Regions from separate parts of the Klebsiella sp. PL-2018 genome, predicted to be linked through region 4. Evidence: predicted binding sites of a transcription regulator. Region 4 holds the regulator's gene; each other region holds the start of a gene.

What was found. The regulator LexA, encoded in region 4, represses DNA repair genes until DNA is damaged. The targets are predictions, from matches to a motif close to TNCTGTATGTACATACAGNA.
Region 1: a site for LexA is predicted at 3,974-3,993, ahead of uvrB (excinuclease ABC subunit UvrB). Genes of this name have one in related genera too.
Region 2: a site for LexA is predicted at 1,662-1,681, ahead of sulA (SOS-induced cell division inhibitor SulA). Genes of this name have one in related genera too.
Region 3: a site for LexA is predicted at 4,745-4,764, ahead of MKleb_RS28205 (DinI-like family protein). Genes of this name have one in related genera too.

Annotation. Positions count from the first base shown of each region.
Region 1 covers NZ_CP077673.1:1,808,394-1,816,115, reverse strand. The annotation lists gene pmrA (two-component system response regulator PmrA) at 1-480, shown strand, start outside; gene pmrB (two-component system sensor histidine kinase PmrB) at 485-1,582, shown strand; gene uvrB (excinuclease ABC subunit UvrB) at 1,883-3,898, opposite strand; gene MKleb_RS08410 (ABC transporter ATP-binding protein) at 4,610-5,332, shown strand; gene bioD (dethiobiotin synthase) at 5,274-5,996, opposite strand; gene bioC (malonyl-ACP O-methyltransferase BioC) at 5,989-6,744, opposite strand; gene bioF (8-amino-7-oxononanoate synthase) at 6,728-7,722, opposite strand, start outside.
Region 2 covers NZ_CP077673.1:2,030,212-2,037,933, forward strand. The annotation lists gene ompA (porin OmpA) at 1-778, opposite strand, end outside; gene sulA (SOS-induced cell division inhibitor SulA) at 1,132-1,641, opposite strand; gene MKleb_RS09370 (TfoX/Sxy family DNA transformation protein) at 2,105-2,728, shown strand; gene yccS (YccS family putative transporter) at 2,716-4,851, opposite strand; gene MKleb_RS09380 (YccF domain-containing protein) at 4,869-5,315, opposite strand; gene helD (DNA helicase IV) at 5,438-7,492, shown strand; gene mgsA (methylglyoxal synthase) at 7,521-7,722, opposite strand, start outside.
Region 3 covers NZ_CP077674.1:117,959-125,680, reverse strand. The annotation lists gene MKleb_RS28235 (histidine phosphatase family protein) at 1-523, shown strand, start outside; gene def (peptide deformylase) at 572-1,084, shown strand; gene MKleb_RS28225 (plasmid partitioning/stability family protein) at 1,265-1,621, opposite strand; gene MKleb_RS28220 (plasmid segregation protein ParM) at 1,624-2,583, opposite strand; gene MKleb_RS28215 (Y-family DNA polymerase) at 2,757-4,031, opposite strand; gene umuD (translesion error-prone DNA polymerase V autoproteolytic subunit) at 4,044-4,427, opposite strand; gene MKleb_RS28205 (DinI-like family protein) at 4,487-4,729, opposite strand; gene MKleb_RS28200 (DUF1281 domain-containing protein) at 5,218-6,156, shown strand; gene MKleb_RS28195 (hypothetical protein) at 6,203-6,424, shown strand; gene MKleb_RS28190 (hypothetical protein) at 6,421-6,756, shown strand; gene MKleb_RS28185 (DNA methylase) at 7,143-7,722, shown strand, end outside.
Region 4 covers NZ_CP077673.1:395,129-402,850, reverse strand. The annotation lists gene dnaB (replicative DNA helicase) at 1-168, opposite strand, end outside; gene MKleb_RS01855 (quinone oxidoreductase) at 230-1,213, shown strand; gene pspG (envelope stress response protein PspG) at 1,391-1,633, opposite strand; gene dusA (tRNA dihydrouridine(20/20a) synthase DusA) at 1,774-2,769, opposite strand; gene MKleb_RS01840 (cupin domain-containing protein) at 2,877-3,365, opposite strand; gene zur (zinc uptake transcriptional repressor Zur) at 3,567-4,082, shown strand; gene MKleb_RS01830 (CsbD family protein) at 4,425-4,634, opposite strand; gene dinF (MATE family efflux transporter DinF) at 4,771-6,087, opposite strand; gene lexA (transcriptional repressor LexA) at 6,160-6,768, opposite strand; gene MKleb_RS01815 (diacylglycerol kinase) at 6,891-7,259, opposite strand; gene plsB (glycerol-3-phosphate 1-O-acyltransferase PlsB) at 7,389-7,722, shown strand, end outside.

The sequences.
Region 1 (7,722 bases), 1.4 Mb from region 4:
CGCATGCGACGGGAGAAGTTCAGCCAGCCGGTACTGATCCTCACCGCCCGCGATACCGTGGATGACCGCATCAGCGGCCTGGATACCGGCGCGGATGACTACCTGGTTAAGCCGTTTGCGCTGGAAGAGCTGAACGCGCGCATTCGCGCCCTGCTGCGTCGTCACAATAATCAGGGCGATAACGAACTGTCCGTCGGCAATCTGCGCCTGAACGTCACCCGGCGGCTGGTCTGGCTCGGCGAGCAGTCCCTGGATTTAACGCCCAAAGAGTACGCTCTGCTTTCACGCCTGATGATGAAAGCAGGCAGCCCGGTGCATCGCGAAATTCTCTACAACGACATTTACAGCTGGGACAACGAACCGGCCACCAATACGCTGGAGGTGCATATCCATAATCTGCGCGATAAAGTCGGCAAATCACGCATCCGCACCGTCCGGGGCTTTGGCTATATGCTGGTTGATAACGCGGAGACCGAATAACGCTATGGCTTTTTTTGTCAGTGAAAACTGGACTATGCGTCATCGGCTGCTGCTGACAATTGGCGCTATTCTGGCCGTTTGTCAGCTCATCAGCGTGTTCTGGCTGTGGCATGAAAGTCAGGAGCAGATTCAGCTGCTGGTCGCCAGCGCCATTGAAGGGCATAACAATCAGAAGCATATAGAGCATGAGGTTCGCGAAGCGGTAGCCAGCCTGCTGATCCCAAGCCTGCTGATTATCGGCCTGGCGCTGTATATCTCCCTGCTGGCGGTGAAAAAAATCACAAAGCCGCTTTCCAGACTGCAGCTCGAGCTGGAAAGCCGCACCCCGGACAACCTGCAGCCTATCACGCTGAAGGAATCGGTTCCTGAAGTCACCGCGGTGACCACCGCGATTAATCAGCTGGTGTCCCGCCTGAATTTAACCCTCGATCGCGAGCGTCTGTTTACCGCCGACGTCGCCCATGAGCTGCGCACGCCGCTGGCCGGGCTGCGTCTGCACCTGGAGCTTCTGGCGAAAGTGCATGGCGTTAGCGTGGACCCGCTAATTCAGCGTCTCGATCAAATGACCAATAGCATTACCCAGCTGCTTCAGCTGGCGCGCGTTGGCCAGTCATTCTCCGCCGGAAGCTATCAGCAGGTTGCGCTGAAAGAGGATGTAATCGAACCGCTGCAGAGCGAGCTTGAGACTATGCTGCAGCAGCGCCAGCAGACGCTGGCGATCAACGTCAAGGATGGAGAGGCGATCGTGTCGGGCGACGCCACGCTGGTGCAGGTTATTTTACGTAACCTGGTCGAAAACGCGCATCGTTATAGCCCGACGGGGTCGACGATTAAAGTGTCGATAGCGCCTGGCCCAACGCCCATTCTGGCCGTTGAGGATGAAGGCCCGGGAATTGATGAGGCTAAAAGCGGTGAGTTAAGCAAAGCGTTCGTCCGCATGGACAGCCGCTATGGCGGTATTGGTCTCGGGTTAAGCATCGTCACCCGCATCGCCCAGCTGCACGACGCGCAGTTCTTTTTACATAACCGACAGCCCGGGCCCGGCGTTCGCGCCTGGGTACTCTTCCCTAAAGCTTCGCGTCAGAACGTCAGCACCCACTGATGGAAAAAGGCAACGACGATAACAAACGCGCAGGTGACTGCCAGGTATTCGCGGAAGGTTAATTTTTGCATGGCGCTATCCTCAGTAAAGTGAGGATAGTTTCGCCAAACAAGATTAAGCCAACATTAAGCATCACGGAAAATCGCGACAGAGGGGCAACAAATAACCAAAGCGTTTCGGCTCATGTGCCCGCTTTTCTGTCGGGTGGCGGCTGGCGCCTTACCCGACCTACGAAAAACACATCCCGTCCATCGCCCGAAGACCCGGTAAGGCCCGGGCGATATTTATCTGGCAACGCCGCTACGAAGCGGCGATAAACAGCTCGCGCAGCTGGTGAAGCTGGTCGCGAATTTGCGCCGCCTCTTCAAACTCCAGGTTCTGCGCGTGCTGCATCATCTGCCCTTCCAGTTCGTGAATCTTCTGCTGGAGCGCCTTCGGCGTTAGCGCGACGACATCCGCCTCAACCGGTGAGCGAGACTTGCCGCGCCCCTTGGTTTTGGTTTTCGCGATATTCTGACCGAGCGCCAGAATATCGACCACTTTCTTATTCAGACCCTGCGGAACGATACCGTGCTCTTCGTTGTACGCCTGCTGCTTCTCGCGGCGGCGCTCGGTTTCCCCGATCGCTTTCGCCATCGACGGGGTGATTTTATCGCCGTAGAGAATCGCTTTGCCGTTGATATTTCGCGCCGCGCGGCCAATGGTCTGAATCAGCGAGCGTTCAGAGCGCAGGAAGCCTTCTTTATCGGCATCCAGGATCGCCACCAGCGACACTTCCGGCATATCCAAACCTTCACGCAGCAGGTTGATCCCCACCAGCACGTCAAACTCGCCGAGGCGCAGATCGCGGATAATCTCCATGCGCTCCACGGTGTCGATGTCCGAGTGCAGGTAGCGCACCCGTTCGCCGTGCTCTTCCAGATATTCGGTTAAATCTTCCGCCATGCGTTTGGTCAGCGTCGTGACCAGCACGCGCTCGTTGATCGCGGTGCGGATGCGAATCTCCGAGAGCAGATCGTCGACCTGGGTGCCTACCGGACGCACTTCGATGACCGGATCCAGCAGCCCCGTAGGACGGACGACCTGGTCCACCACCTCGTCGCCGGATTTATCCAGCTCATAGGCTCCCGGCGTCGCCGAAACATAGATGGTTTGCGGCGCCAGGGCCTCAAACTCTTCAAACTTGAGCGGACGGTTATCGAGCGCCGACGGCAGGCGGAAACCGTACTCCACCAGCGTCTCTTTGCGCGCCCGGTCCCCGCGGTACATACCGCCGATCTGCGGGATCGTGACGTGGGACTCATCGATGACCAGCAGACCATCGGCCGGCAGGTAGTCAAACAGCGTCGGCGGCGGTTCGCCCGGCCCACGGCCCGACAGATAGCGCGAGTAGTTTTCAATCCCCGAGCAGTAGCCCAGCTCGTTCATCATTTCGAGGTCGAACTGCGTACGCTGGCTCAGACGCTGCTCTTCCAGCAGCTTGTTGTTCTCCAGCAGTCCCTTACGCCGCTCCGACAGTTCAACTTTAATCTCTTCCATCGCCTGGACGATGCGCTCGCGCGGGGTGACGTAGTGGGTTTTGGGATAAACGGTGAAGCGCGGGATCGTCGACTCAATATGACCGGTCAGCGGATCGAACAGCGACAGGCGCTCAACTTCCTCATCGAACAGCTCAACGCGCAGCGCGATATCGTCAGACTCCGCCGGGAAGATATCAATCACCTCGCCGCGCACGCGGAAGGTACCGCGCTGGAAGGCCTGATCGTTGCGGGTATACTGCAGCTCGGCCAGGCGGCGCAAAATAGCGCGCTGGTCGATAATCATGCCGACCGTCAGATGCAGCATCATTTTCAGATACAGATCCGGATCGCCCAGACCGTAGATAGCGGAGACCGAGGCCACCACCACCACGTCGCGACGCTCCAGCAGCGCTTTGGTCGCCGACAGACGCATCTGTTCAATATGTTCGTTCACCGACGCATCTTTCTCGATGAAGGTGTCCGAGCTTGGCACGTAGGCTTCCGGCTGGTAGTAGTCGTAGTACGAGACGAAATACTCCACCGCGTTCTCCGGGAAGAACTCTTTCATTTCGCCGTATAGCTGCGCCGCCAGGGTTTTGTTTGGCGCCAGCACCATCGTCGGACGCTGCAGGTCAGCAATGACGTTGGCGATGGTAAACGTTTTACCTGAGCCGGTGACCCCGAGCAGGGTTTGATGCGCCAGGCCATCTTCCAGCCCCTCTTCCAGGCGACGAATGGCTTCCGGCTGATCGCCGGAGGGACGGAAAGCAGAATGCAGCTTGAACGGTTTACTCATCAATCAGAACCTGAAGAAGGGTTGAACGGCAGGTGTTTAATTCTACTCGCCGGCTCAGCTTTTGCCAATAAAAAATACTGGATATAAAAACAGTGCCGTATTATCGTAGTCGGACTAATTAGCGCTTTTTACCGCCAACATGGACGAATAAAAACCGCTTTACGGGATAATCGACCACGCCTCAGGGTTATCCCCAAAAAGTATGACCATTTAACATTTGTCAAGCGAGGGGATGAATGTTTTATGGCAGTCGGTGACACTTTTCTTACAGGCATTGATTTTATTTAAATAATTGATATTTAATAGAATTTAATAAAAGACGGGTTTCGCGCCAATTCGGCCGCAGGCCGCGTACTCTCTAGCTTACCGCAAGTTTTCTAACTCTAATACACAAGGTTATCCACAGGAATAGTGGATAACTGTCTGCAGCCCATGACCCGAGCCACCCGAACAAAACCCGTCGCCCCGACCAAACCCGCCGCGAAAAAAATTAATTGAATTTTTTTTGCTGTTTATTGGCGAAGAGTGGCTAGATTTTTTGTTATTTTTTGCACCACATTTCAGCGCGCGGGCACCGGGAAAGTGCAAGGTCGGTCCGCTTGTGCCCGGTCGCACCTGTATTGACCAGCAAATACCGAGAGTTCTTTTTCCTGGCAAGAGATTTGCAGAATCTTCTCGTCGCCTGCTATCCCAGGAAAGGAGAAAACGTCTATGTTGAGTCTACGCGCCGTGAACCACTATTACGGAAGCCAGCACACGCTGTGGAATGTTGACCTTGAGCTCAAACCCGGTAAATGCACTTGCGTCATGGGGCGCCAGGGAATGGGGAAAACCACGCTCGTCAACTGTATTACCGGTCATCTGCCGGTGGCCAGCGGCACTATCACCTGGCAGGACGGAGGATCGGCGCCCTATGACCTGATGCCGCTCTCCGCGCAGTCGCGCAGCGCCATCGGCATTGGCTATGTACCGCAGGATAAACGGATTTTTTCGCAGCTGAGCGTGGAGGAAAATTTGCACATTGCCCTTGCGGCGGGCGGCGAACCGGCGTCAGCGGTCGCCGGAGAGATTTACGATCTGTTCCCCGAGCTGTACGCTCTGCGCCAAAGTAAAGGGATTACCCTGAGCGCCGACGATCAGTATCAGCTGGCGCTGGCCAGGGCGCTGATAACCCGTCCGCGCCTGCTGATCCTCGACGAACCTTCGCGCGGCGGCGGCCAGCGCTTCCTGCACAAGCTCGGGGATTTACTGATGCGCCTGAACCGCGATATTGGCCTGACGGTGCTGATCGCCGAACAGCACCTGCCGTTTATTCGTCGGGTGGCGGATCGTTTCTGTCTGCTGCACTGTGGACGCAGCGTAGCCCAGGGAGACGTTATCCAGCTGGATGCCCCGCTGCTGGCGAAGTGGATGACGCCCGATCCAGCGCGCTGAGGTCGAGATACTGACCGAGATCCTCGCGCTGAGCCGCCTCCGCCAGCCACGGGATCTCGCCAAGAAACGGCGCGGGCAGCACGCGTTTCAGCGTTGCCAGATATTCAGGATGGCGCCTGGCGGGCGGCTGGATATCGTTGGCTATCCAGCCCGCCAGCGGCAGTCCGGCCTGTAGCACCGCCTGAGCGGTCAGCATGGCATGGTTGATGCACCCCAGCTTAACGCCGACCACTAAAATCACCGGCAGCCGCTCTTCCTGTACCCAATCGGCAAAGGTCAGCGTTTCTGACAGCGGCGTAAACCAGCCCCCCGCCCCTTCCACCAGTAGCCAGTCGGACAGCGCTTCCAGCTCGCGCAGGCCAGCAGAAATCGCGGCGGCGTCAATCGGTCTCCCTTCATCAGCGCTGATAATATGCGGTGACGTCGGTTCAGCAAAGGTGAACGGATTGACCTGCTCGTAGCGCAGCGCCACGCGGCTATTGCGCTGTAAAGCCAGCGCATCCTCATTACGTAATCCCTGGGCCGTATAGTCGCTGCCGGAAGCCACCGGTTTGTAGCCCGCGCTCTTAAATCCCTCGCGATTGGCCGCCTGCAGCAGCGCGCAGCTGGCGACGGTTTTCCCCACCTCGGTGTCGGTGCCGGTAACGAAGAAACGTTTAGTCACGTTCGATAACTCCTGTAAAAAGATGATACGTCAGCGGGCACTGGCCCTGCTGCTGCGGCCAGGCGAGCTGGAGCTGCCGCAGCTTGCCGCGGCTGAGCGGCGCAGGGCTGCGTCCGTGGTGCAGATGGGTCGCGCCAATGCCTTTAAGCGACCGCATCGCGCTGAGCGCGTCGGGAAACGGCAGCGTGATGGCGTGGACGTGGCCGCTGGCGCGGCGACCGGCCAGCGCCTGACGCACCGCCTGCTCGCTGAGAAAACGGTTGGCGTGCGGCCGCTCATCGATGGCTCGCCAGGCCTGATTGAGCTCAGGTAACGAACCTGACAGCAGCGTACTAAACGCCACGCGGCCGCCGGGCCGCACGACCCGGGACAGCTCATCAATGGCGGTCGCGAGATTGTCGCACCACTGAACCGCAAGGTTGCTCCACGCCAGATCAACGCAGCCGTCCGCCAGCGGCAGCGCTTCGATGTCGCCCTCGACGTAGCGGTGCGCGCAGTTTCCGCGGCGGGCCTCCGCCAGCATGTCGACGGAAAGATCCAGCGCCGTCACCCGGCTCCCTGCATCGCGCCAGAAGCGGCTTATGCTGCCGGGGCCGCAGCCCGCGTCCAGCACCTCAGGAAAGGTCTTGATATCGAGCTGTTCCAGCAGCAGCGAGGCGCTAAGGCGCTGTAATTCGTCGTGCTGAGCGTAATGTCCCGCCGCGCGGCCAAACGCCGCCGCGACGGCGCGCTTATTCACCGCCGTCATGCAGCACCTCCAGCAGGCGGGCGATATCGGCAGACTCGTGCGCGGCGGTCAGCGTCAGGCGCAGCCGCGCGCTGCCGACGGGGACCGTCGGCGGGCGAATGGCCGTCGCCCAGCAGCCTTCCTCACGCAGACGCGCCGCCAGCCGCAGCGCGCGGGCGTTGTCGCCGACGATCAGCGGTTGGATCGCGCTGCCGGAATCAGTGAGCTCCCCGGGATAGTGGGACATTCCCCGGCGAAAGTCGGCGATATGGCCGGCCAGCGTTTCCCGCCGCTGCTGACCCTCGTCGCTGCGAATCACGGCCAGCGCGGCGCTCAGCGCCACCGCCTGCGCCGGCGGCATGGCGGTGCTGTAAATCAGATGGCGGGCAAACTGCAGCAGATAATCCGCCAGCGCCTCGCTGCACAGCACCGCCGCGCCGCTGACGCCAAACGCTTTACCGAAGGTGACGATAAGCAGATCCGGGCGTACCTGCTGCGCGTAGCAGCTGCCGCGCCCCTCTTCGCCGAGCGCGCCGATACCGTGCGCGTCGTCAACCAGCAGAAGCGCGCCGGCCGCCCGCGCCGCCTGAGAAACCTCAGCCAGCGGCGCGCTATCGCCGTCCATGCTAAAAATGCCTTCGGTCACCACCAGCTGCTGGCCGGATAGCGGTTTCGCCAGCAAATCGTCAAGATGGCGGCTGTCGTTGTGCTGAAAACGCCGCAGCTGCGCCGGGCTTAGGCTGGCGGCTTCCAGCAGCGAAGCGTGGCTGAGACGGTCGGCGACAATCCGATCCTCTTTGCCCGCCAGCGCGGCAATCACCGCCTGATTCGCGGCAAAGCCGGAAATAAACAGCAGCGCGCGCGGATAGCCCAGCCAGTCGGCCAGCTGCTCCTCCAGCGCGCGGTGCGCCTCGCTATAGCCGCTGACGTGGCCGGAGCCGCCGCTGCCGACGCCGTAGCGGTCCGCACCCTGCTGCCAGGCCTTGACGATAGCCGGAT
Region 2 (7,722 bases), 1.6 Mb from region 4:
GATCCATGTTGCTCAGCTGGGTGTACAGCTGATCCAGAGCCTGCTGGCCTTCTGGTTTCAGAGTAGATTTGTTGAAGTTGAACAGAACGTCAGACTTCAGGGTGAAGTGCTTGGTAGTCACTTCTGGAGCCGGAGCCGGCGCCGGAGCTACAACCGGAGCAACGTCGTCCTGACCGAAGCGGTAGGATACGCCCAGGCTCAGCATGCCGTTATCAGGACGGGTACCAACGGTGCCAGCGTCGCCGATGTTGTTAACCCACTGGTATTCCAGACGGGTTGCGATGTCACGAGTAACAGCCCACTCTAAGCCGCCCGCGAATACCGGGGAGACGCCAGTGTCGTGTTCGCTACGGGAAACGCCAGTAGAAGCGTAGTTACCTTTGGAGTCAGCGCGCCAAACCATACCACCCAGACGGGTATAGATATCCAGATCGTCAGTGATCGGGTAACCCAGTTTAGCAGTCAGCTGAACGCCCTGAGCTTTGAAAGCGCCGTTGTCAACGCTGCCTTTGTATGCCATACGGCCCAGCCAGTCGTAACCCATTTCAAAACCGAGGTACGGGTTAACCTGGTAACCACCAAACGCACCAGCACCCAGCTGATCGTTACGGGTCGGGCCGTTGTTGCCCTGGAAACCGTTACCGTAGAAACCAGTGTCGTGATACTGGGACCAGCCCAGTTTAGCACCTGCGTACCAGGTGTTATCTTTCGGAGCGGCCTGCGCTACGGTAGCGAAGCCAGCCAGTGCCACTGCAATCGCGATAGCTGTCTTTTTCATTTTTTGCGCCTCATTATCATCCAAAATTCGCCATGAAGGTTCAGAAGACCTCACGGTTAAATCCTTCACCCGGGGCGTGACTTGTTGTTAACTATGCTGATACATGCAGCGTAAGCCGATCACCCCTGGCGATGTAAAGTCTACAACTTAGTTCGAAACTTACAAGTGTGAACTCCGTCAGGCATATGAAAAAAAAGGGTTGTGTACGCTATGTTTAACAAATACGGTTGAACTTAATCGAGGCAAAAAAAGTCGCGAAGCCGCATCAGACAAGCATTTTAACAAAAATGCCGCTCAAGAAAGCCCATCTCGCGCCAGGGCAAAAAAAATTCCAGGATTAATCCTAAACTCGGTTAATGATACAGGTTTGAGTGAATTTTTAGCCCAGAAAGTTGTCTGCCAGGCTGATCGGTATTTCTTACCGGACGCATGATAAAGCCCATCGCGTGACCCTCTTCTGCAGCGGCAACCAGGCGTTCATGTTCCTCAATGCTCAGTTCTTCTGATAGCCAGCCAATAACGACGCTATAATTTCCGGTGCGCAGTGAGCGAACCATGGATTCCAGAGTGTTAGCGGGGGAGAGCTGGCTGATCTGCATCACCTTCGACAGCGGCAAACCGGACGACTGCACCCATTCGCGACTCAGCTTCTGTTGTGGCGTCAGCCAGAGCTGCCAGCGCGATTGCTGGCCAAGCTGTTGTAATAAAGGAAGCAATAGCAGCTGCGTCATCATGGGCTGGTCTTCTCGATAGACTATTTCACTGATCAGCCCATTAGCTGGCTGTTCGGCAGCGTCATGAGAGCGACGACGTACTGAAGTAGAAGTCAGTGGTGAACGATTTGCGTGAGCTGATGTAAACATAGTCTATCCCGCCTGTGGGTTACTGTATGCATATACAGTATATGCGGCAGGGTGAAAGATCAACCCTATTTTCTCTGTTGCTGGATGAAATTTGTACGTCGCCGGGAGTGAACCCGCACCGGTCGCATCGGATGTCCGCGCGTACACAATGTGAATTCATGATTGTCGCGCTTTCTTCCTGGCTAAATTCTTCTCATAAATGATGGCATTAACGCTCTATGAGCGAACAGGGATGCCCTGCTCTCTGTTCGCTACTGTGATGAATATTAATTAAGCATTTTATCTTTCCCGCGTTTAACTTCATCAAATGACTATTTTCTGAAAGCGGCTCGCAAAAAAAACACGCTTATTAAAATGAACAGATAATTCATGTTGCCGCATGAAGAGAAGTCACTTATTTTCTCTTTTAACGGATCCGTTAGCACATTTATGTCTTATTTACATGATTAACAAAGGAATAATCATGAAGAAACTTATATGTCTTAGGATCCATCAGTTTCGGGCATGTTTGTCTCCATTAGGAAAAATAAGCTGTCGGCCCTTATTTGGTGGCTATAGCCTGGCGATAGATAACACCGTGTTTGCCATGATGGCTGAGGGGGAAATCTATCTTCGGGTTTGCGAGCAGAGCTCGGAGTACCGCGTGGCGCATAAAAACCCGCTGTTGAAGATGCAGAAGAATGGTCGTCTGGTCGCGCTGAAGTATTATCATATTGATGAGGAACTTTGGCGGGATAGCAAAATGCTTTTTCATTTATCGGCGCTGTCATTACAGAGCGCGCGTCATGAAAAACACCGGCAGCGACATTCCGGAAGATTAAAAAATTTGCCAAATATCAGTTTTCATATGGAGCTACAGTTGATTAATTCAGGCATTACGGATGAATTAATGCTGCGTAAGCTTGGGGCCAAAGAAGCCTGGTTGAGGTTACGAAAAATAAATAAAGCGCTAACGGTGAATATTCTTTATTCCTTACAGGGTGCCATTGAAGGCGTTCATGCTGCCACGCTCCCGACGCAGCAGCGTCAGGAGCTTGAGAAGTGGGCAACGGAACAGATGCGGGAGAGTGAGAGCTATTCAGGTTGAATCTCAACCTGTCGCTGTAGCCGGCAAATCTCTGGCAGCAGCGCCAGTAGCAGCCCGATTTGTTGAAGCACTAACGGCTCTTTGCTATCGGCACGAGGTTCAAGATGCTGTATCCGGGTTTGCAGGCTTGTTAAAGCTTGCTGTACCCGCTGTTCATCGGCCGGTGAGTGGTGCAGCGCGTCATCAACATAACAAACGGCATCGTCCAGCAGCGCCAGAATATCTGGCGTTGTCAGCTTTTCCCTGTGTGCGCCCAGGGCGGAGATATAGCTGGTAAAAGTGTGGTTCAGGCATAACAACCGAAAAGCGGTTTCCCGCATTTGCGAGCCCGCTCTGGGTTCCGTTGATAAGTTTGATACAACGGATGCCAGCTCACTGTCCCTGCTGTGCGCCGCTCTTCGCGCAATACGATAGGCAAGACGGTTGTCACGCCCCTGATGATATTGCTCGAGTATGGCATCTAAATATCGGCAGTTGGCATTGATTGCTTGTTCAAGTACTCGGGGCAGGTTGCGGAATTTCCAGTCTGGCCAAATAAAGCTGACTGCGGCCCAGGCGATAGCGCAGCCGATCAGCGTATCAAATATACGCGGTAGGGCGACTTCAAAACCTTCCCCCAGGAGGTTAAAGCACAGCAAAACCAGGAGGGTAATGAACATGGTCGCATGGGCGTACTGTACATTACGGAACGCGAAGAACAGCACGCCGGTCAGGACAATTAAAAGCAGCTGGCCTTCGACGGAAGGGACGAGAAGCAGCACCGGCAGGCCAATCGCTACGCCGATGAGCGTACCTATTATCCTTAACGCCAGCCGGTGACGAGTGGCGTTGTAGTTTGGCTGGCATACGAACAGGCTGGTCAGCAATATCCAGTAACCGTGGTTCAGTCCGGTTAACTGGATAAATGCATAACCTGCGCACAGGACTAATGACATTCGAACCGCATGGCGAAACAGAGCTGACTCTGGGGTCATATTACTGCGCAGGCGCAGCCAGATATCGCTGAAACTGCCAGGTTGGTCGTCGGCTAACAGGTGTTCCGTATTGTTACTGGACTGGACAGTCGTCTGGACGGATTCAATTGTCGCCAGCTGGGCGTCAATGGCGCGTAAGTTATTAAGCAAAAATCCCAACGCCTTTATCTGTTCTGCCGGTGCGCCGCTGGCTTTTACGCGATCGAGCGCGGCGTCAAGATGCATAAAAGCGCGCTCAAAGTGAGTGTCATGAAGGTAGGGTTCGCGTAGCAGGATGGCACGAGACAGTTTCTGGCAGGCCTGCGCCTGCATTGACAGCATACGCTGGAAGCGGAACATCACGTCACTGTAGCGAAAATGATCGCGCAGCGTTTGGTATTGAATATGCGATGAGCTTGCGCGTTCGTGGATGTCCTGCGCCACGAAGTAATACTGCAAAGTGCGACGCGTTCCGCGCTGCCCGCGATCGCCGCGCAGGCGAGTCAGCAGGGAAACTTTCGTCTGATTCAGCGTGGCCACAAGCTGGCCATTGGCTATCGCCAGGTCATACAGCGGAGCCTGGCTTTCATCTTCAATATCCGGATCGAACAGGCGTGATTTAAGCTCCAGATAGTGAGCTAACTGCTCGTAGCTGCGTGCCAGATTGTCCTGAAGAGGACGGATAGGGAAAATCAGATGTCCGGAGAGGGTAAGTAAGTTGTACCACACCGCGCCAGCCAGCAAAAACAGCGGCTGAAGATACCAGTGGCTGTAAAGCGTAACGCCCAGCATGGTATAGATGGCGATTAACAAAGCACCAAAGGCGATGGTAGCATAGCGTTGGCCCAGGCCGCCGAGCAAAATAAAACCGATTGTTGAAACGGTTAATCCCGCCGCAAATAACCACGGCCAGGGAAAAAGGAGTTCCACTGAGGCTGAAGCAATAAAAAAGCACACGAGGGTAATGGCCAGATTACGCAGACGTCCTGTCAGGCGGTCATCAAGGTCGGTCAGCGCCGCTGCCACCACCCCGAGTGTTAGAGGAATCGTGAGTTTTACTTCGCCAAGCCACCAGGGAAATGCGGTCGTGCCGCAGAGTGCGATAAATATCCTGATGTTATATAACCAGGCACTGTTCCATGTATAGCGGCGTAGCAGGGGGGTGAGCATTTCTCTATTCCATTCAATTACTGAAAGCGGCGACGCGCATTGGCTTCACGCGCGGCGCGAGCGGTCTCGACGGAGACGACTCGTCGGCCTACTGGCCATAAAGCAATAGCGGCGATTTTAAAATTGGCGATACCAACCGGGATGCCAATGATAGTCAGGCATTGGGCGATACCACAAAAGATATGCATCAGGCACAGCCACCAGCCAAAGAAAATAAACCATAAAATATTCAATAGTGTCCCACCCGCGTTTAGCAGGCTATTCTTTCCCTGAGGATCGAGTTCGTCGACATGAACGGCCTCATTCCCATAGGGAAAAAGAGAGAGTTTTGTTATCTCCCAGCAGGAGCGGGTGAGAGGCAGGGTAAAGATCAGCACAATGCTGACCAGCGTCGCCAGAAGCCAGCCGAGCGTGGTGGCGAATCCGCCAAGGATAAAGTTTAAAATATTCAGAACGGTACGCATAAACCCTCTGCTTAATACGGTGGATAATAAGGCACGGCCATTGTAGCGTTTTTTACGCTGGAGCACCCGGTCGCTGGCGGTTAAACTTAAAAACATCCAACCTGATTGAAATTCGACATTATATGGAACTTAGAGCGACAACATTGGGCAAGCGTATGGCTCAGCATCCTTATGACAGGGTGCAACTTCTTAATGCCGGAGTAAAGGTTTCCGGTGATAGCCATGAATATCTTATACCTTTCAATCAGTTATTATCAATTCATTGCAAGCGTGGGCTGGTTTGGGGGGAGCTGGAGTTTACCCTACCGGGCGAGAAAGTTGTGCGTTTGCACGGTACCGAATGGAGTGAAACCCAGCGCTTTTACCATCATCTGAACACGCTCTGGCAGCAGTGGAGCGCGGAAATGAGCGATATTGCCGCTGATGTACTTCGCCAGCAGCTGGCGGAAGTGGCGCGTTCCAGCGCGGAAGGTAAATGGTTGACGCGTCAGCAGGTAAGCGATATTCAGCGCAAAATACGCCATGCGCTGAGCGGATTACCAGTGCCGACAGTCCGTCTTGATGCTTTTGATAACTGCCGCGAGCTATGGCGGCAATGCCAGAGTTGGTTGAGTAATACGGAAAAAGCCAGGCTCGAGCATAACCAAACTTTTACGGAATCCATGCTGGAGCAATACCGCGGATTTTTTGCCGCAGTGGAATCATCGCCGTTGAATCCGGCTCAGGCACGCGCAGTCGTAAACGGCGAGCGTTCGTTATTAGTTCTGGCGGGTGCCGGAAGCGGTAAAACTTCCGTGTTAGTGGCGCGCGCAGGCTGGTTATTGACCCGTGGCGAGGCGGCGGCTGAGCAAATTCTGCTACTGGCGTTTGGTCGGCAAGCCGCGCAGGAGATGGATGAGCGCATCCGCGAGCGCCTGGGCACTGAAGAGATCTCTGCGCGTACTTTTCACTCCCTTGCCCTGCACATTATCCAGCAGGGCAGTAAAACAGCCCCGACGATCAGCAAGCTGGAGAGCGACAGCGCTGCACGGCAAAAACTTTTAGTACAGAGCTGGCAGCAGCAGTGCCAGGAGAAAAAAGCGCAGGCGAAAGGCTGGCGATTGTGGCTGGAGGAGGAAATGGGGTGGCAGATCCCTGAAGGGGATTTCTGGCAGGACAAAAAGCTGCAGCGTCGTGTTGCCAGCCGCCTTGACCGCTGGGTTAGCTTGATGCGTATGCATGGCGGCTCGCAGGCTGAGATGATTGCCGGGGCCCCTGAAGAGGTACGCGACCTTTTTGGCAAGCGCGTTAAGCTGATGGCCCCTCTGCTAAAAGCGTGGAAAACGGCGTTAAAAGATGAAAACGCCGTCGATTTCTCCGGCCTGATTCATCAGGCGATCAATATTCTGGATAAAGGGCGGTTCGTCAGCCCGTGGAAGCATATTCTGGTGGATGAGTTTCAGGATATCTCCCCGCAGCGGGCATCCCTACTCGCCGCGTTACGTCGGCAAAACACGCAGACGACGCTGTTTGCCGTTGGCGATGACTGGCAGGCCATCTACCGTTTCAGCGGTGCTCAGCTCTCTTTAACAACGGCCTTTAATCACTATTTTGGCGAAGGGGATTGCTGTGCGCTGGATACGACGTACCGATTTAATAGCCGGATAGGCGAGATAGCCAACGGGTTTATCCAGCAAAATCCGCACCAGTTAACGAAACCACTAAACAGCCTGGTCGCAGGGGACAAAAAAGCGGTGACGTTATTGGCGGAGGACAAACTCGACGATCTGCTTGATAAAATGAGCGGCTATGTCAAACGAGAGCAGCGGATTTTATTGCTAGCGCGCTATCATCATTTGAAGCCGGCGGCGCTGGAGAAAGCCGCCACGCGCTGGCCGCATCTGCAGCTCGATTTTATGACTATTCATGCCAGCAAAGGACAACAAGCTGATTACGTCATAATTCTTGGCCTTCAGGAGGGGGATGATGCGTTTCCTGCACCGGCGCGTGAGTCGATTATGGAGCAGGCGCTCTTACCGCAGCCGGAGGATTTTCCCGATGCCGAAGAGAGGCGTTTGCTGTATGTCGCCATCACCCGCGCCCGCCTGCGCGTATGGCTGTTGTTTAATAAAGAGCAACCTTCGCCGTTTGTTGAAATGCTAGAGGCGCTGGATGTGCCGGTAGCAAGAAAGCCATGATGGCTGGCGGCGTGGCCGCCAGCGGGGCTTATTTCAGACGCTCTGCAAGGTAGCGCTGATAATCAGGGATCAGGATATCAACGGGGTCGCTGAAGTGCGGGGACTGGATAATAAAGTCGGCGGTTGAGACATTGGTGGCGACGGGAATATTCCATACCGTCGCCAAACGTAATAACGCTTTAACATCCGGGTCGTGTGGCACGGCATTTAGCGGATCCCAGAAAAAAATC
Region 3 (7,722 bases), on a different replicon from region 4:
TGCCTATTCCAGCAGTAGAAGACTATTAAGCGATGAAATGTTCGGATGGATAAATCAATATAACTTATCGGACATTGGCAGTGACGTTCCACCTGAAAGCTGTAAGCGTGCTGCAAGCATCGCATCAAAGGTTGTGTGCAGTGATTTGCCCAGGGCGGTTTCATCAGTTTATGCACTGGGATGTGAACCTGGCCTTATCGATAACGTCTTCAGAGAAGTTGACCTACCTGTTATTACAATGCCTGCAGTAAAGCTACAGCCAGGTTGCTGGTCTTTTATATTTCGCATAATGTGGCTTATGGGGATATCACCAGGTGCGGAAACCCTGGGGGATGCGAAAAGAAGGGCTGTTCGTGCAACTAACATGCTGATAGACCTTGCCAAAGAATCAAAAGGGCCGGTATTACTCATAGGGCATGGCATAAATAACAGGATAATTGCCAAAGAATTGATTTCCAGAGGATGGGAGGAACAACACCGACAACACACTGGTTTCTGGACTATGCGAACTTATGAGTGTTGAAAGAAGTTTAAGGACTTTGCCGTATTCGAGCCTAAAAGGAAAGTAAATATGGCTATTAAAAATATTACTGAAGTGCCTGATGATAAGCTTCGTGTCACCTACAAAACCGTTGAAAACGTCGAAACCATACAAGACTTAATTGATGACATGTTGGATACTTTGTATTCAACCGATAACGGTATAGGATTGGCAGCCGCACAAATCGGCCGTACTGAAGCTGTTGCTATCATCGATATATCCGAAACTCGGGATCAACCGCTAATCATGGTTAATCCTTGTATTATTGAACAGGAAGGGAGCATAGACAGTGAAGAAGGATGTTTATCGGTGCCAGGAGTTTACGCACAGGTAAAGCGTTATCAAAAAGTCAAAATTCATGCTCTTGACCGTAAAGGCGAGGCATTCACCATTGAAGATAGCAGTTATCTTGCCATCGTGATGCAACATGAAATTGATCATCTTCATGGAAAGGTGTTTATTGATTATTTATCACCATTGAAAAGAAAAATGGCAATGAAGAAAATTAGAAAAACTCAAAAATTGAAAAATACAATTTTTTAAAAGTGAAGTAACTATCTGATATACCGAAACATAATGGATGTAGAATCATACCCTGGTTATCCCCCCCCCCGAAAAACCGGTGTGGTGAGGCGTAGAAGGATGCCTCGAACGGATTGTGGTTGGCTGCATGATTTTCCAGAAATCCTCGACAATCTCGTCGAGGATTTACAGTTTCTGTCGCTAAGAAATTAATTTCCGACCGTTGCTTTTTGTTTTATCTTCAGGATAGGTTTCAGTCTCGGTGACAGCATTCTTTTGCGATGCTGAAGTATTATTGCTCGCATTCGTTCCTCCTAGCTTAATAGACATAAGTATTTGCTCTATTTCGCTGTACGAAAGGTTGTGTGTTAGTAGTTCACACAAAAGAAAAGGGAGTCGGGCATCCTGTCGGTATAAAGCGAGACCCGCCGCAAGAGCCGCGCGGCTTAGCCTACCTCGCTCTCCTTGCGGGACACTATCCAGGGTAGTGCTTACCACATTATCAGCCATATTACTTTCGGGATTAATTTTGAAAGTAATCGTTCTGCGCTTATCCATTATTAGTTTCCAATAAGGTACATGCCATTAACCAGATCGAACTGTGAAGTTTCGGTTTTATAAAAACGGTCGTCCCTGATCATTGTGTGTTTATGCACTGCCTCACTAATGAGTTCTGCGCCTCCACCTATTACCATGACGTGAGTGAAGCCTGTAAATGAGTCGATTACATTAAGTACGCGATTAATTAACTTTTTAAGTTCATCATTCATTACCTGCAAAACTAACGGTATTTTGATTTCATCATTGATTCTATTTTTAAGATAATCGATATCGTTTCTGTGGATAATAATGTCATCCGCAAGAAAACTACTTCCTTTTGTTCTGGCAATTGATAACGCTTCTTTAACGGCGGAAGTGACCATTGAAACACCAAGGGATGAGTCTCCGTGTATCTTGCTGATCCCTGATAATTTACCCATTACTTGAGAAATATCCAATGTTGTCCCTCCGAGGTCAATGATCAGGAGTGAATCAAGTTCATTTAATTCCTGAAGAACTTCGTAACCAGCAGGTATTGATTCAGGCATGACTTTCACATCTTTAATCGTGAAAGTTTCGCCGTCATTGAGTGTTATCTTTCTTTTCAGATTTTCTTTCTTACGTTCAATATTTTTAGTATTAGGCTGATTATCTCTTCCATAATATTCAGTCAGAGGAAGTGTACATACAATGTCTACTTCCCCCACAGGCAAACCACTGGTTAGGAGTGCGTGCTGAACGGCAACCACATTTAAGTCACTGTACTGCCAGGCTACGTTCGTCGTAACCACTGCGTCTGGACTTATTGGGTCGAAAGTGTAGTGCTCATTATTGAGGCTGTAGTTGAACACCTTTTTTTCGCTAAATGATACCGCCCATTCGCGCTTAAAACTGTTCGGACTTATATGTTGTTGTACCTGTCCTGCGTCATTCCACTGGAGTTTTACGTTCGTAGAACCATCATCGATGAAAACTTGCATCTGGTCACCTTAGGGGTATTTGTGGGTTGGTTATGGGTAAAATCTGGATTGTGAGTGGGTATTTTACAACAACAAATCCTAGTTGGCACCAAAAATAATCCATAAAGCATCTGATATGGTTACATTATGGGTAAAATACGGGTTTGAAATGGTAAGAATGTGGTCGAGATATGTTAGCTAATTAGTGCAGTAGGAATTGAGTCCCATCTTGTCGTATAGGCTGGCGAAAGCATCTCCCGCTTCATCTGCCACTCAGGGGTAATCCCTCGCCCCGCAAACCAGACTTTCCCCAGACCCGAGTGATTGATGCTGTCGACGGCTCTCATCAGCGCTTCGCTGTTGGCGTGGGGCTGCACATCATCAAACAGACTCAGCTGCGAGATGCCGGTGGGGGTGAAGTCATTCAGCATCACGCCTGCTTTGGCGTATCGATGGCCGGGGACCCAGATGCGATCCAGTGAGCGGACGGCGCTGGCGATAATATCCCGGGTGTCTTTCGTCGGTACCGGCAGACCTTCGCTGGCTATGTTGCCGTAGTAAGGTTCATTCGCGGCGAACGGCGACGTTTTCACAAACACACCGATATGCCGGCAGTGCTGCCGTTCGCCCCGCAGCTTCTCCGCCGCACGCTCTGCGTACAGGCAGACCGCTTGTCGCATCGCATCATACTCTGTGATGCGTTCACCAAAACTCCGGCTGCAGACGATTTGCTGTTTTGCCGGCGGTGCTTCTTCCAGGCTGATGCAGCTTTCCCCGTTAAGCTCGCGTACCGTGCGCTCGAGAACCACGCTGAAATTCTTGCGGACAAACGCCGGATGCGTCTGCGCCAGCTGCAGGGCGGTGATGATACCCATCGTGTGCAGCTTTTTAGATAACTTCCGGCCGACGCCCCAGATTTCTTCCACCGGCTGCAGCGAGAGCAGCTTTTGCGTTCGCCGGGGATTGCCGGTGGTCAGCGCCAGCACGCCGCCGAACTGTTTCCACTGCTTCGAGGCCCATTGTGCGCTTTTCGCCAGGGTTTTGGTGGGACCCATTCCGACACCGATAGTCAGAGCAGTATGCCGTTGAATGTGCTCCCGCAGCTGGCGCCCGAAGTCCTCGAAGGAAATACAGTTGTCGATGCCTGCGACGTCCAGAAACATTTCGTCAATACTGTACTGCTCAACGCGGGGGGAGAGCGCTTCCAGGCAGCGCATGACGCGCTCAGACATCGAATGGTACAGCGAATAGTTGCTGGAGAAGACCACAATCCCCAGGCGTTCTGCCGTCGCCTTCAGCCTGAACCACGGTTCGCCCATCGGAATGCCGAGGGCCTTCGCCTCCGCGCTGCGGGCAATCACGCAGCCGTCATTGTTGCTGAGGACGATGACCGGCCTGTCCCGCAGGTCGGGGCGAAACACCTTCTCGCAGGAGGCATAGAAACTGTTGACGTCAGCAAGGGCAAACATGTTTTCTCCGGACTACAGGCGTGACCGGGTGCGATGAAGGAAATGCGTCACCACGCCGAACAGCGTGAGCGTGTCCGGGTACAGCGTCGGAAAGGCCGGGTTCATCGGCTCCAGCGCCGGTCGCGGACGTAGCCGCAGGCGCTTCACCGTAAACCCGCCGTCCATTTCGGCGATGACGACATCGCCTTCCTCTGCTGTTTCCGCCCGGTCCACAATCAGAATGTCGCCGTCATACAGGCCGAGGTCCCGCATGCTTTCCCCGCTGGCGCGGAGGAAGTAGGTGGCTGACGGATGCCGGATGCACAGGCTGTTCAAATCCAGCTCCTGCTCGACGTAATCCCCGGCCGGACTCGGGAATCCGGCCGGGCAGGTGTCAGCAAAAAACGGGATGGCCATCGGCGTGGGTGATGCGGAACAGGCCTGCAGCTGTGACCGGGGGAAAACGGGTTCGTTTTTCATGGCAACCAGCTGTCGTCCTGCCAGATAGCTTCGAGCGTTTCCATCACATCCGCCTTCTCGCGGTCATTGCGTGCGCCGCTGACGTTCAGGCTGCTGTCGGAGCCTTTGCCGATATTCAGCCACAGCTTCGGGTGTTGTGGCGTCAGGCGGCGCTCAATTTCCTGCTGCAGAGCAGCAAAGGTGCCGGTGGGCATGGCTTTGACCTGGGCCGGGGAGAAACGGACAGAAATCTGTAACATAAGCACTCCGCAAATAACTGTATGGATATACAGCGAAGATACGCATAGCGCTTCCCGCTGTCAATCTGCCGGATCTTTCATCTGGTCAGGAAATAACCATGCCGATCCCGCAGGCCTGCGGCACTTGTCAGGCCCGTCCTCGATCCGATCAATGGAGGTTGTCCACAGGGTTGTCGCCGTTTTTTCCCCGCATTTTGTGGATATGTCTGCCTGCCACCCGCTGCCAGTATCTCGCGTCCGGCCCTGTACGGGGCGGGCGGTATTTTCTGCTCAGGCCCGGCGTCGTTGAGAGTGTACGTCAGCCCCTCGCCCTTTAAGGAACGCCCTTCAAGCCGCTTTCGCGGCATATCCTCGCCGTCATAAGGCCGACGACTCGGTATTCCACGGTCGGCCTGACCCGCGACCGGACGCGATGAACAGGCAGCGTGCGGCAGGGAACGGTATCGCGGTGATGCCTCCTGTCCACTCAGACAACTGAGGAGCTGCTCATGCCGAACTGGTGTGCCAACCGACTGACGTTCAGCGGGATTCAACACAATACCGACGATCTGCGCGCGTGGATCAAAGGCGAGACATTGCCCCTGCCCGGACGGGCAAAGCGGGAAGCGATTCAACTTTTCCTGGCAGGCTGCGCAGGCCTCCTGCGCCCGGACACCGACACGCTTTATCCGGCCTTTCCGGCGCTGACCGCGCACGGTGTGGCCACGAAAAGCACGCCCGCATCGCAGGCATTCACGCGCTGGCTGGCGCTGTTTACCGACGGCGCAGAGCTGGACACCGAAACCTGCCAGACCCTGCATCAGTGCTGGCTGGATTCGGGTATCCGCGACGCACGCTGGCAGATGCTGGATGAATATACGACGTCGATGATTGAACGCCTGTACCGCCAGAAATCCTGCGACTGGAGCAATATTTTCCGGCCGCAAGACCCGGAGTCCTGGTGGAACACGCTGTGCGATGGCACTGACCCTGACACGGGCGGTGAACCGATGGATTTTCGTCTGGTGCTGCCGACCCGTCCTGATATCGAGGTGAACGGTTTCAACGGCGGTCTGCTGGACAGTATTCCGTCCGCATATATGTATTACCTCAGCCGCTACGGCTGCAAATGGCCGGCGGGCTATGACGTGAATATCAGCCACGACGGCGACAGCACGCTGACGGTGGATTTTGACACCCCGTGGAGTCCGGTGAATACAGACGTGGTGGCGGCGCTGAGTTCGCTGCACGGCGCAGAGATTGAGCACTGGTACGCGGAGCAGGGATGTGATTACTGCGGTTACGGGCGCTACAGCAATGGCGAAATCACCGAACAACTCAGCGACAGTCTGGAATGGGGAGAACCTGACCCGGAAGACGAGGACTGCTGCCCGGATGTGACCGGCCCGGCATGGCTTATCGACAATATCGCGCACTTTGGTGGCTGAACAGGAGGCGGGCGGGAAACCGCCCGGCCTAACGATGGAAAGACGCATGACCGTTAAGGCATTCATTGCCCGACTGGCGCAGTACCCGGAAGACGCGCTGTGCTGCGGCACGTTCTGGCTGGCTGATGATTTTCTCTCGCTGGACGCCACGCTCACGGAGGACGACATCGACGCTGCGATGGAACTGGCGCAGGACAGCCATGACGCTGGTATCGGATTTAACTGGGACACTCTGCAATCCGCTATCGACGAGGTGAAACGCGTATGAATACCTGGCTTGTCGGAATGAGCGTCGATGTTGATGGCATCGAAATGATGGTGAATTTTCTCGTCTCCGCGCCCGACCTGGCGCGTGCCGAGAGGGGTATTCTGGCGATGGGGCGCACATGGTGGCCAGCGTTAAACCGGGAGGAAGACGGACACCGCTGGCTGTACCCGCAGGGTGTCGTCTGGTTCAACAGCATCATCCTGCTCGATGACGTGGAAAACAGCATCCTGCGCGGCCTCAAATTTCTCGACGCGTGGGTGATAACGGGTGCACCCGATGCTCCTGTAATCACGGATGAATACGGAAACGACTGGCGGGATATTACCCGCTGACATCCTCCAGACCGGGTGCTCTGCCCGGTTTTTTGCCCTTCTGATGCCGTCGCCTTTCTCCGGCTCCGCTTTTCTTCCGCGACCGCCGGGCGGCGCGGGGGGATGAACCTGCCACCCGCTGCCAGTGTCTCGCGTCCGGCCCTGTACGGGGCGGGCGGTATTTTCCGCTCAGGCCCGGCGTCGTTAAGAGTGTACGCCAGCCCCTCGCCCTTTAAGGAGCGCCCTTCAAGCCGCTTTCGCGGCATATCCTCGCCGTCATAAGGCCGACGACTCGGTATTCCACGGTCGGCCTGACCCGCGACCGGACGCGATGAACAGGCAGCGTGCGGCAGGGAACGGTATCGCGGTGATGCCTCCTGCTCCCCTCAGGCTACAGGAGTGCTGCTATGTCCAGATTCATTCTCGGGAACTGTATTGACGTGATGCGCGGATTCCCCGACCGCGCCGTGGACCTTATCGTCACCGACCCGCCATATCTTGTGGGCTTCAAAGACCGCTCAGGGCGCCAGATTGCCGGGGACGTCACCGACGAGTGGCTGGAGCCTGCCACGCAGGAGATGTACCGCGTCCTCAAAAAAGATGCCCTGATGGTCAGCTTCTACGGCTGGAACCGCGTTGACCGCTTTATGGCGGCGTGGAAAGCGGCGGGCTTCTATGCGGTGGGCCAGATTGTGTTCACCAAAGACTACAGTTCGAACCGCCGCAGCGCCAACGGACGCCGGGGATTCGTGAACTACTGCCATGAAGGGGCGTATCTGATGGCGAAAGGCCGCCCGACCCCGCCGCTTAACCCGCTGCCGGATGTGATGCCGTTCCCGTATACCGGCAACCCGCTTCACCCCACCCAGAAACCCGTGGAGGCGTTACAGCCGCTGATTGAGTCATTCAGTGCGCCGAACGCGATTGTGCTCGACCCGTTTGCCGGGAGCGGTTCGACCTGCGTCGCCGCCTTCCGTGCCGGACGCC
Region 4 (7,722 bases):
AACAACCCGCTCGGCAACATCGTCCCAGCGTTCGTTATCCAGCATTAAACCGCCCAACACCGACTGTTCCGCTTCAATCGAGTGCGGCGGGACCTTCAACCCATCGAGCTGATAATCACGCTCGCGGGGTTCAGTCTGTGGTTTGTTGAAGGGTTTATTTCCTGCCATAGTGAATGGAGTTACCGAGATAGTGAATGGGTCGAAAGATTACCACATTTCTGGAGGAAGCATGGCAACACGAATTGAATTTCACCAGCACGGAGGGCCTGATGTTCTGCAAGCGCTGGAGTTCACGCCGAAAGATCCCGCAGAGCACGAAATTCAGGTAGAGAATAAGGCCATCGGCATCAACTACATTGATACCTATATCCGCAGCGGCCTCTACCCGCCCCCGTCATTGCCGAGCGGTCTGGGTACCGAAGCCGCTGGCGTAGTAAGCAAAGTCGGCAGCGGCGTGAAACATATCAAAGCCGGCGATCGGGTGGTCTACGCGCAATCGGCGCTGGGAGCCTATAGCACCGTCCACAACGTGCCCGCGGATAAGGCCGCCATTTTGCCGGACGCGATCTCTTTCGAGCAGGCGGCGGCCTCATTCCTGAAAGGGCTCACGGTCTATTACCTGCTGCGGAAAACCTACGAGATCAAAGCGGGCGAGCCGTTCTTATTTCATGCGGCGGCCGGCGGCGTCGGGCTCATCGCCTGTCAGTGGGCCAAAGCGCTGGGCGCGAAGCTGATCGGTACCGTCGGCAGCGCGCAAAAAGCTGAACGCGCCAAACAGGCCGGCGCCTGGCAGATCATTAACTATCGCGAAGAGACTATCGTCGAGCGCCTGAAAGAGATCACCGACGGTAAGAAAGTCCACGTGGTTTATGATTCCGTCGGGAAAGATACCTGGGAAGCCTCCCTTGACTGCCTGCAGCGTCGGGGGCTGATGGTGAGCTTCGGCAACTCCTCCGGCCCGGTGACCGGCGTCAATCTCGGGATCCTCAATCAAAAAGGTTCGCTGTACGTCACCCGCCCTTCTCTGCAGGGCTATATCACCACGCGTGAAGAGCTGACGGAAGCCAGCAACGAGCTGTTTTCGCTGATCGCCAGCGGCGTGATAAAAGTGGATGTCGCGGAGAGCCAAAAATATGCGTTAACCGACGCCAGACGCGCACATGAGGTGCTGGAAAGCCGGGCGACGCAGGGTTCAAGTTTGCTCTTGCCGTAATGGCCGGAGCACTAAAGTTTAGGGCTTCCACATGGGAAGCCCTTACTTTTTTTGTTCGGCTGTATGTAGGGTACAGCACGATGAATTCGTTAACCCGCTAATAGTGACAGATTTAATAAGCAAAGCCTACGCTGTTTTATGCAAAAATCTTCAGGTTGTGACATACCGCTCAATACCTTAGTAGCGCCAGCGGTTATTAGCGCGATAACGGTTGTCGGTTGGTGATTTTATCGCCCGAATCACCCAAACCACAACAACGGCCAGCAGCAGCCACGGCAGCAGTTTAATCATTAACGCAAACAGACCGCCGACAAACATCAGCGCGGTCGCGACCACAATCGCGGCAATAATACCCAGCAGTGAAATGCCGGTGACCAATAACATGACAAAAAAGCCAATAACGAATATGAGTTCCAGCATCGTCTTTCCCCTAAAGAAATTTTATCTACCTTGCCGGATATTACAAAAATCGTGCCAAATATAACCTATTGAATAATAACAAAAACGCCCGGCACGATACGTGCAGGGCGTGGTGAATTTGACCAGGTTTTAGTGAAAAACTAACGCTTGTCGGCAACCAGTTTCAGCGCCTGTTCCAGCACGTTGATGTCCGCCCCGGCTTTATGCGCATTTTCGCTCAGATAGCGACGCCACTGGCGCGCCCCGGGGATCCCCTGAAACAGCCCGAGCATATGGCGCGTTACGTGCCCCAGATAAGTACCGTTGCTAAGCTCGCGTTCGATATAGGGATACATCGCCCGGACCACGGAAACCGGGTCAGCATCGACGCCTTCCACGCCGAAAATTTCCCGATCCACCGACGCCAGAATGCCTGGATTCTGATAGGCCTCACGGCCCACCATCACGCCGTCCATATGCGCAAGATGTTGTTTTGCTTCTTCCAGCGACTTAATGCCGCCGTTAATCGCCATCGTCAGATGCGGAAAATCATGCTTCAGCTGGTAAACGCGCGGATAGTCAAGCGGCGGGATCTCGCGGTTCTCTTTAGGGCTCAGCCCCGAAAGCCACGCTTTGCGCGCGTGGATAATAAACATCTCGCACTCGCCTTTCCCGGATACCGTTTCGATAAAATCACACAGAAACCCGTAGCTGTCCTGGTCGTCAATGCCGATACGGGTTTTCACCGTGACCGGGATCGACACGACGTCGCGCATGGCTTTAATACAGTCTGCCACCAGCTGCGCGTTCCCCATCAGGCAGGCGCCGAACATACCGTTCTGCACGCGATCGGACGGGCAGCCAACGTTCAGGTTAATTTCATCGTAGCCGCGCGCCTGCGCCAGCTTCGCGCAGTGCGCCAGCGCAGCCGGATCGCTGCCGCCGAGCTGCAGGGCGACCGGATGCTCTTCTTCGCTGTAGGCCAGATAGTCGCCCTTGCCGTGAATAATCGCACCGGTGGTCACCATTTCGGTGTACAGCAGCGTGTGGCGCGACAGCTGACGCAGAAAATAACGGCAGTGTCTGTCGGTCCAGTCGAGCATCGGCGCGATGGAAAAACGGTGAGCGGCGAAAGCAGTAGGCGTTGAATCTGACATCATGGCGAATAAATAAGCATCCGGGTAAAAAGGGGCGCTACTATAGCACAAAGATAAACCACTGACGCATAGCGTCAGCGCTCACCTTTTTTATCCCGCAATAAACGCTATATTTTCCGTGGTTTGCCGTCGTGAGGGCCAAAAAACTGCGGCGGATGGTCAACCCAGCGATCCTGTCGCGTGGCGGCATAGCCGGGGTTAAGCGGGTAGTAGATGCGATTAAATTTCTTATTTGCCTCGCCAACGACTAACAGGCGAACCTCCTGCTCGGTGTTATTGAGGAAGGTGTGGCAAATGCCGGTTCCGGCAGGAAAGCCGACGCTATCCCCCGGCTCCAGCTTCCAGAGATAGCCGTTAATCCACACTTCCGGATAACCTTCCAGCACGTAGATAAACTCTTCTTCGTCGCTCTCCGCATGCGGATAAGAGGTTCGGCGTCCGGGCGGTAGACGCTCATGGTGGATCCCCAGGCGATTCAGCCGCAGGCCCCGCGCCAGCGGCGCGCCGATGGAGAAAAGCTCAGTACTGTCGGGATAGGTGGAATCATCCACGCCTTCCAGTTCACGCCAGTGTCGAATGCAGTCAGGTCGTTTCATCGTTTTCTCCCGAAAATGAGATGCATCAGGTATAGCATAAGGTGGCAAGGTTGAGCGACCCCAGGAGCGCGGCTGGGACGAATTGGCGCAGCCAGCGCGCAGGTAACGTGAAGTGTGACGGGTATAGCCCGCCGGGTCTCGGCGTTTTACCGGTATCGTGATAAAGTAACAGTTTCAGATTCACGCAACCAGAGGACGCTCATGGATAAGACCACTTCGCAACAAATGTTAGCGCATGCTGAAAAGCTGTGCGCGCAGCGTGGCGTGCGCCTGACCCCGCAGCGCCTTGAAGTATTGCGTTTGATGAGCCTGCAGCAAGGGGCAATCAGCGCCTACGACCTGCTCGATCTCCTTCGTGAAAAAGAGCCTCAGGCGAAACCGCCGACGGTGTACCGGGCGCTGGAGTTTTTACTCGAGCAAGGGTTCGTGCATAAGGTGGAATCCACCAATAGCTACGTGCTGTGTCACCTTTTCGATCAGCCGACCCACAGCTCGGCGATGTTTATCTGCGACCGCTGCGGCGGCGTCAAAGAAGAGTGTGCGGAAGGCGTCGAAGATATTATGCATACGCTGGCGGCAAGAATGGGATTCGCCCTGCGCCACAACGTCATTGAGGCTCACGGCCTGTGCGCCGCCTGCGTCGAGGTTGAATCCTGCAGTACGCCGGGCCACTGCCACCACGACCATACCATCCAGATCAAAAAGAAAGCCCGCTGAGGCGTTAGCCGCAGCGGGAATCAAGGGTGTATACCCGTCATACTTCAAGTTGCATGTGCGTTGGCTTTGTTACTCGGCTCATCCATGAGCCTCGCCCTTCGGGCCGCCGGGATACGGCGTTCAAATCTGTTCCAGACAGATTTGTCGCTCACCCCAGTCACTTACTGGAGTAAGCTCCTGGGGATTCTCTGCGTTGCCGCGTTACTCGGCCTGCGGCCTCGCCCCTCCGGGGCCAGCGCAAGCGCTGTTCAAAGCACGAGTGCCTTGTCCTGCAACTCGAATTATTTAGGGTATAAATCGTTAGAGCAGGCAATAGTAAGGGGTTAAAACACGCCGTTTTCGCTACCAGCGATAGTCGTTTTTGGTTTCCCAGTCGGTCACTTCTTTCTCTGCCTGGTCTTTGGCGTAACCGTAACGTTCCTGAATTCTGCCCACCAGCTGGTCGCGTTTGCCTTCAATGACGGTCATGTCATCGTCGGTCAGCTTGCCCCATTTTTCTTTCGCTTTACCTTTGAACTGTTTCCAGTTACCGCCGATTTCGTCTTTATTCATCATGCATTCCTCATCGTTCGGTTATCGTTCGGTGAATGAACAGCCCGCTGTGTGCCGGACATGACTTAACTATAGATGAGTATCCTGAGTAAGATTTATTATTCGGAATCTTTAACCATCAGATGCGCCAAATGCATTACGAAAACCAGGTTCCGCGCTGCCAGTGGCGCTGCCAGATAACCGCCAGAGAAACGCCGCGCAGAGCGAGAAAGACCGTCAGCGCCAGCCACAGTCCGTGGTTACCGAGCGTCGGTACCGTCAGCAGCGTCAGGGCAAACCCCGCCGCCGCTACCGCCATGCTGTTGCGCATCTCCGCCCCCCGCGTCGCGCCGATAAACATGCCGTCCAGCAGGTAGCACCAGACGCCAATGACCGGCAGTATCATCTGCCAGACCAGATAGCGGTCGGCCAGCTGCTGCAGCGAAGGCAGCGAGGTCAGCAAAGCGATAATCTGCTCACCGGCAAGGCCGTAAATCAGCGCAAACGCCAGCGCCACCATCCCTGACTGGCGGCAGGCCGCGTGCCAGACGGCAAGCAGCTGGCTGTCGTCGCGCGCGCCGTAGGCCTGCCCGGAGTGCGCCTCCACGGCGTAGGCAAAACCGTCCAGCGCATAGGCGGTAAAGGTCAGCATCGTCATGAGGACCGCATTGACCGCGACGATATCGGCGCCAAGGCGGGCGCCAAATACCGTCACCGCCCCGAAGCAGAGCTGTAGCAGCAGCGAGCGCAGCATGATGTCGCGATTCAGCGCCAGCAGGCGGCGTATATCGCCGCGCCAGGCGTTTTTCAGCATCGACAGGGAAACGCCGCGCAGCGCCAGCACGCGTCTCGCCATCAGCAGGCCAATAAAGAAAGTGACGTATTCTGCGGTGACCGTCGCCAGCGCCGCCCCCTGCACGTTCATATGCAGGCCCATCACCAGCCATAAATCGAGCACAATGTTGAGGACGTTGCCGACTACCAGCAGGATCACCGGCGCTCTGGCGTACTGCACGCCCAGCAGCCAGCCCAGCAGGACCAGATTCGCCAGCGATGCCGGCGCGCTTAGCCAGCGGAGTTCCAGGAAGCGTCTGGCCTGTTCGAGCACGGCTTCGCTACCGCCGACGATATGCAGCGCCAGGTCGATTAACGGCATCCGTAAGAGCACAATCGCCGCCCCGGCGGTCAGAGCCAGGCCCAGCGGCTGTACCAGCGCACGCGCCAGCCGCTGCGGATCTTTTGCGCCAAACGCCTGCGCCGTCAGTCCGGTGGTACTCATTCGCAGGAACAACAGTAGCATAAAGAGGAAGCTGGTCGCCGTTGCGCCAACCGCCACGCCCCCCAGATAAACCGGGCTGTCGAGGTGGCCAATAACGGCGGTATCCACCAGCCCCAGCAGCGGAACGGTGATATTGGAGAAGATCATGGGCAGCGCTAAGCGCCACAGGGCTTTGTCGGCGGCGTTAAAAAGCATGGAGAAAGAGCCCAAATGAGGAAAAACGGCGCAGCATCATGCATCAGGTGATGATGCCGCGAGGTGAAGAGATTACTGCCAGTTGCCGTTGCGGATAACGCCGACGGCCAGGCCTTCAATAGTGAAGCTTTGCTCGCGAAGATCCACCACGATCGGCGAGAATTCGCTGTTTTCCGGCAGCAGTTCAACGACGTTACCCTGCTTTTTCAGTCGCTTCACGGTAACTTCTTCGTCGATGCGCGCCACAACCACCTGGCCATTGCGCACATCCTGCGTTTTATGGACGGCCAGCAGGTCGCCATCAAGAATACCGATGTCTTTCATCGACATCCCGCTAACGCGCAGCAGAAAATCGGCATTCGGCTTAAACATAGCCGGATCGACCTGATAGTGACCTTCGATATGCTGCTGGGCCAGCAGCGGCTCACCCGCCGCGACGCGGCCAATAAGCGGCAGACCCGTTTCTTCTTCCGTCAGCAGACGAATACCGCGGGAGGCGCCGGAAACGATCTCGATTGCGCCTTTACGCGCCAGCGCTTTCAGGTGTTCTTCCGCCGCGTTTGGGGAACGGAACCCCAAGCGCTGAGCAATCTCCGCACGCGTCGGCGGCATGCCCGTCTGGCTGATATGATCCCGAATGAGATCAAACACCTCTTGCTGCCTGGTCGTTAACGCTTTCATTCCGCCCCCTGGGTGTATATACAGTTATGCTGTGAGTATATACAGCTAACGGTGATTTTGGAACCACATTTCACACAAAAATCAGGAGTTTCTTTCCGTTTTGCGAGCCGCTACGCCAGGCGTTAGCGGTAGTTTGCCCATAAAAGCGTTCCCCACGCGATCAGCGCGATGATGATCGCCAGCAATACCGCCGCCGATCCCATGTCTTTCGCTCGCCCCGACAGCTCGTGATGTTCAGGGCCAATACGGTCAACAACCGCCTCAATCGCGCTATTGATAATTTCAACTATCATCACTAGCAGGACCGAGCTAATCAACAGCACCCGGGTGATGGCATCGACGTCTAACCAGCAGGCGATCGCCACGGCAACAACGGCCGCGATGCCTTCCTGACGAAAGGCGGCCTCGTTGACCCACGCCGCCCGGAATCCTTTCCAGGAATACCCTGCCGCTTTAATAATTCGGGTTAACCCAGTGGTATTATTGGCCATCAAACAAACCTTTTTATGTAAATGACGTCAATGAGTGTACGCGTTTGCCGCGTTACAACGGAAATTTTGCGCACTTTCTGTTATTCTTGCGGCGCATTTGCATGATTAACCAGAGGCTTCACATCGTCTATGTCTGGCTGGCAACGAATTTACTATAAATTACTGAATTTACCATTAAGGGCGCTGGTAAAAAGCAAGTCGATTCCGGCACAACCTGCTCAGGAATTAGGCCTGGATACCTCGCGTCCCATTATGTATGTCCTGCCCTACAATTCGAAGGCGGACCTGCTGACGCTGCGCGCGCAATGTCTGGAACATGAGTTACCGGACCCGCTGGAGCCGCTCGAGATCGACGGCGGCCTGCTTCCGCGCTACGTATTTATCCACGGCGGACCGCGCGTGTTTACCTATTACACGCCGAAAGAAGAGTCTATCAAGCTCTTTCACGACTACCTGGATTTGC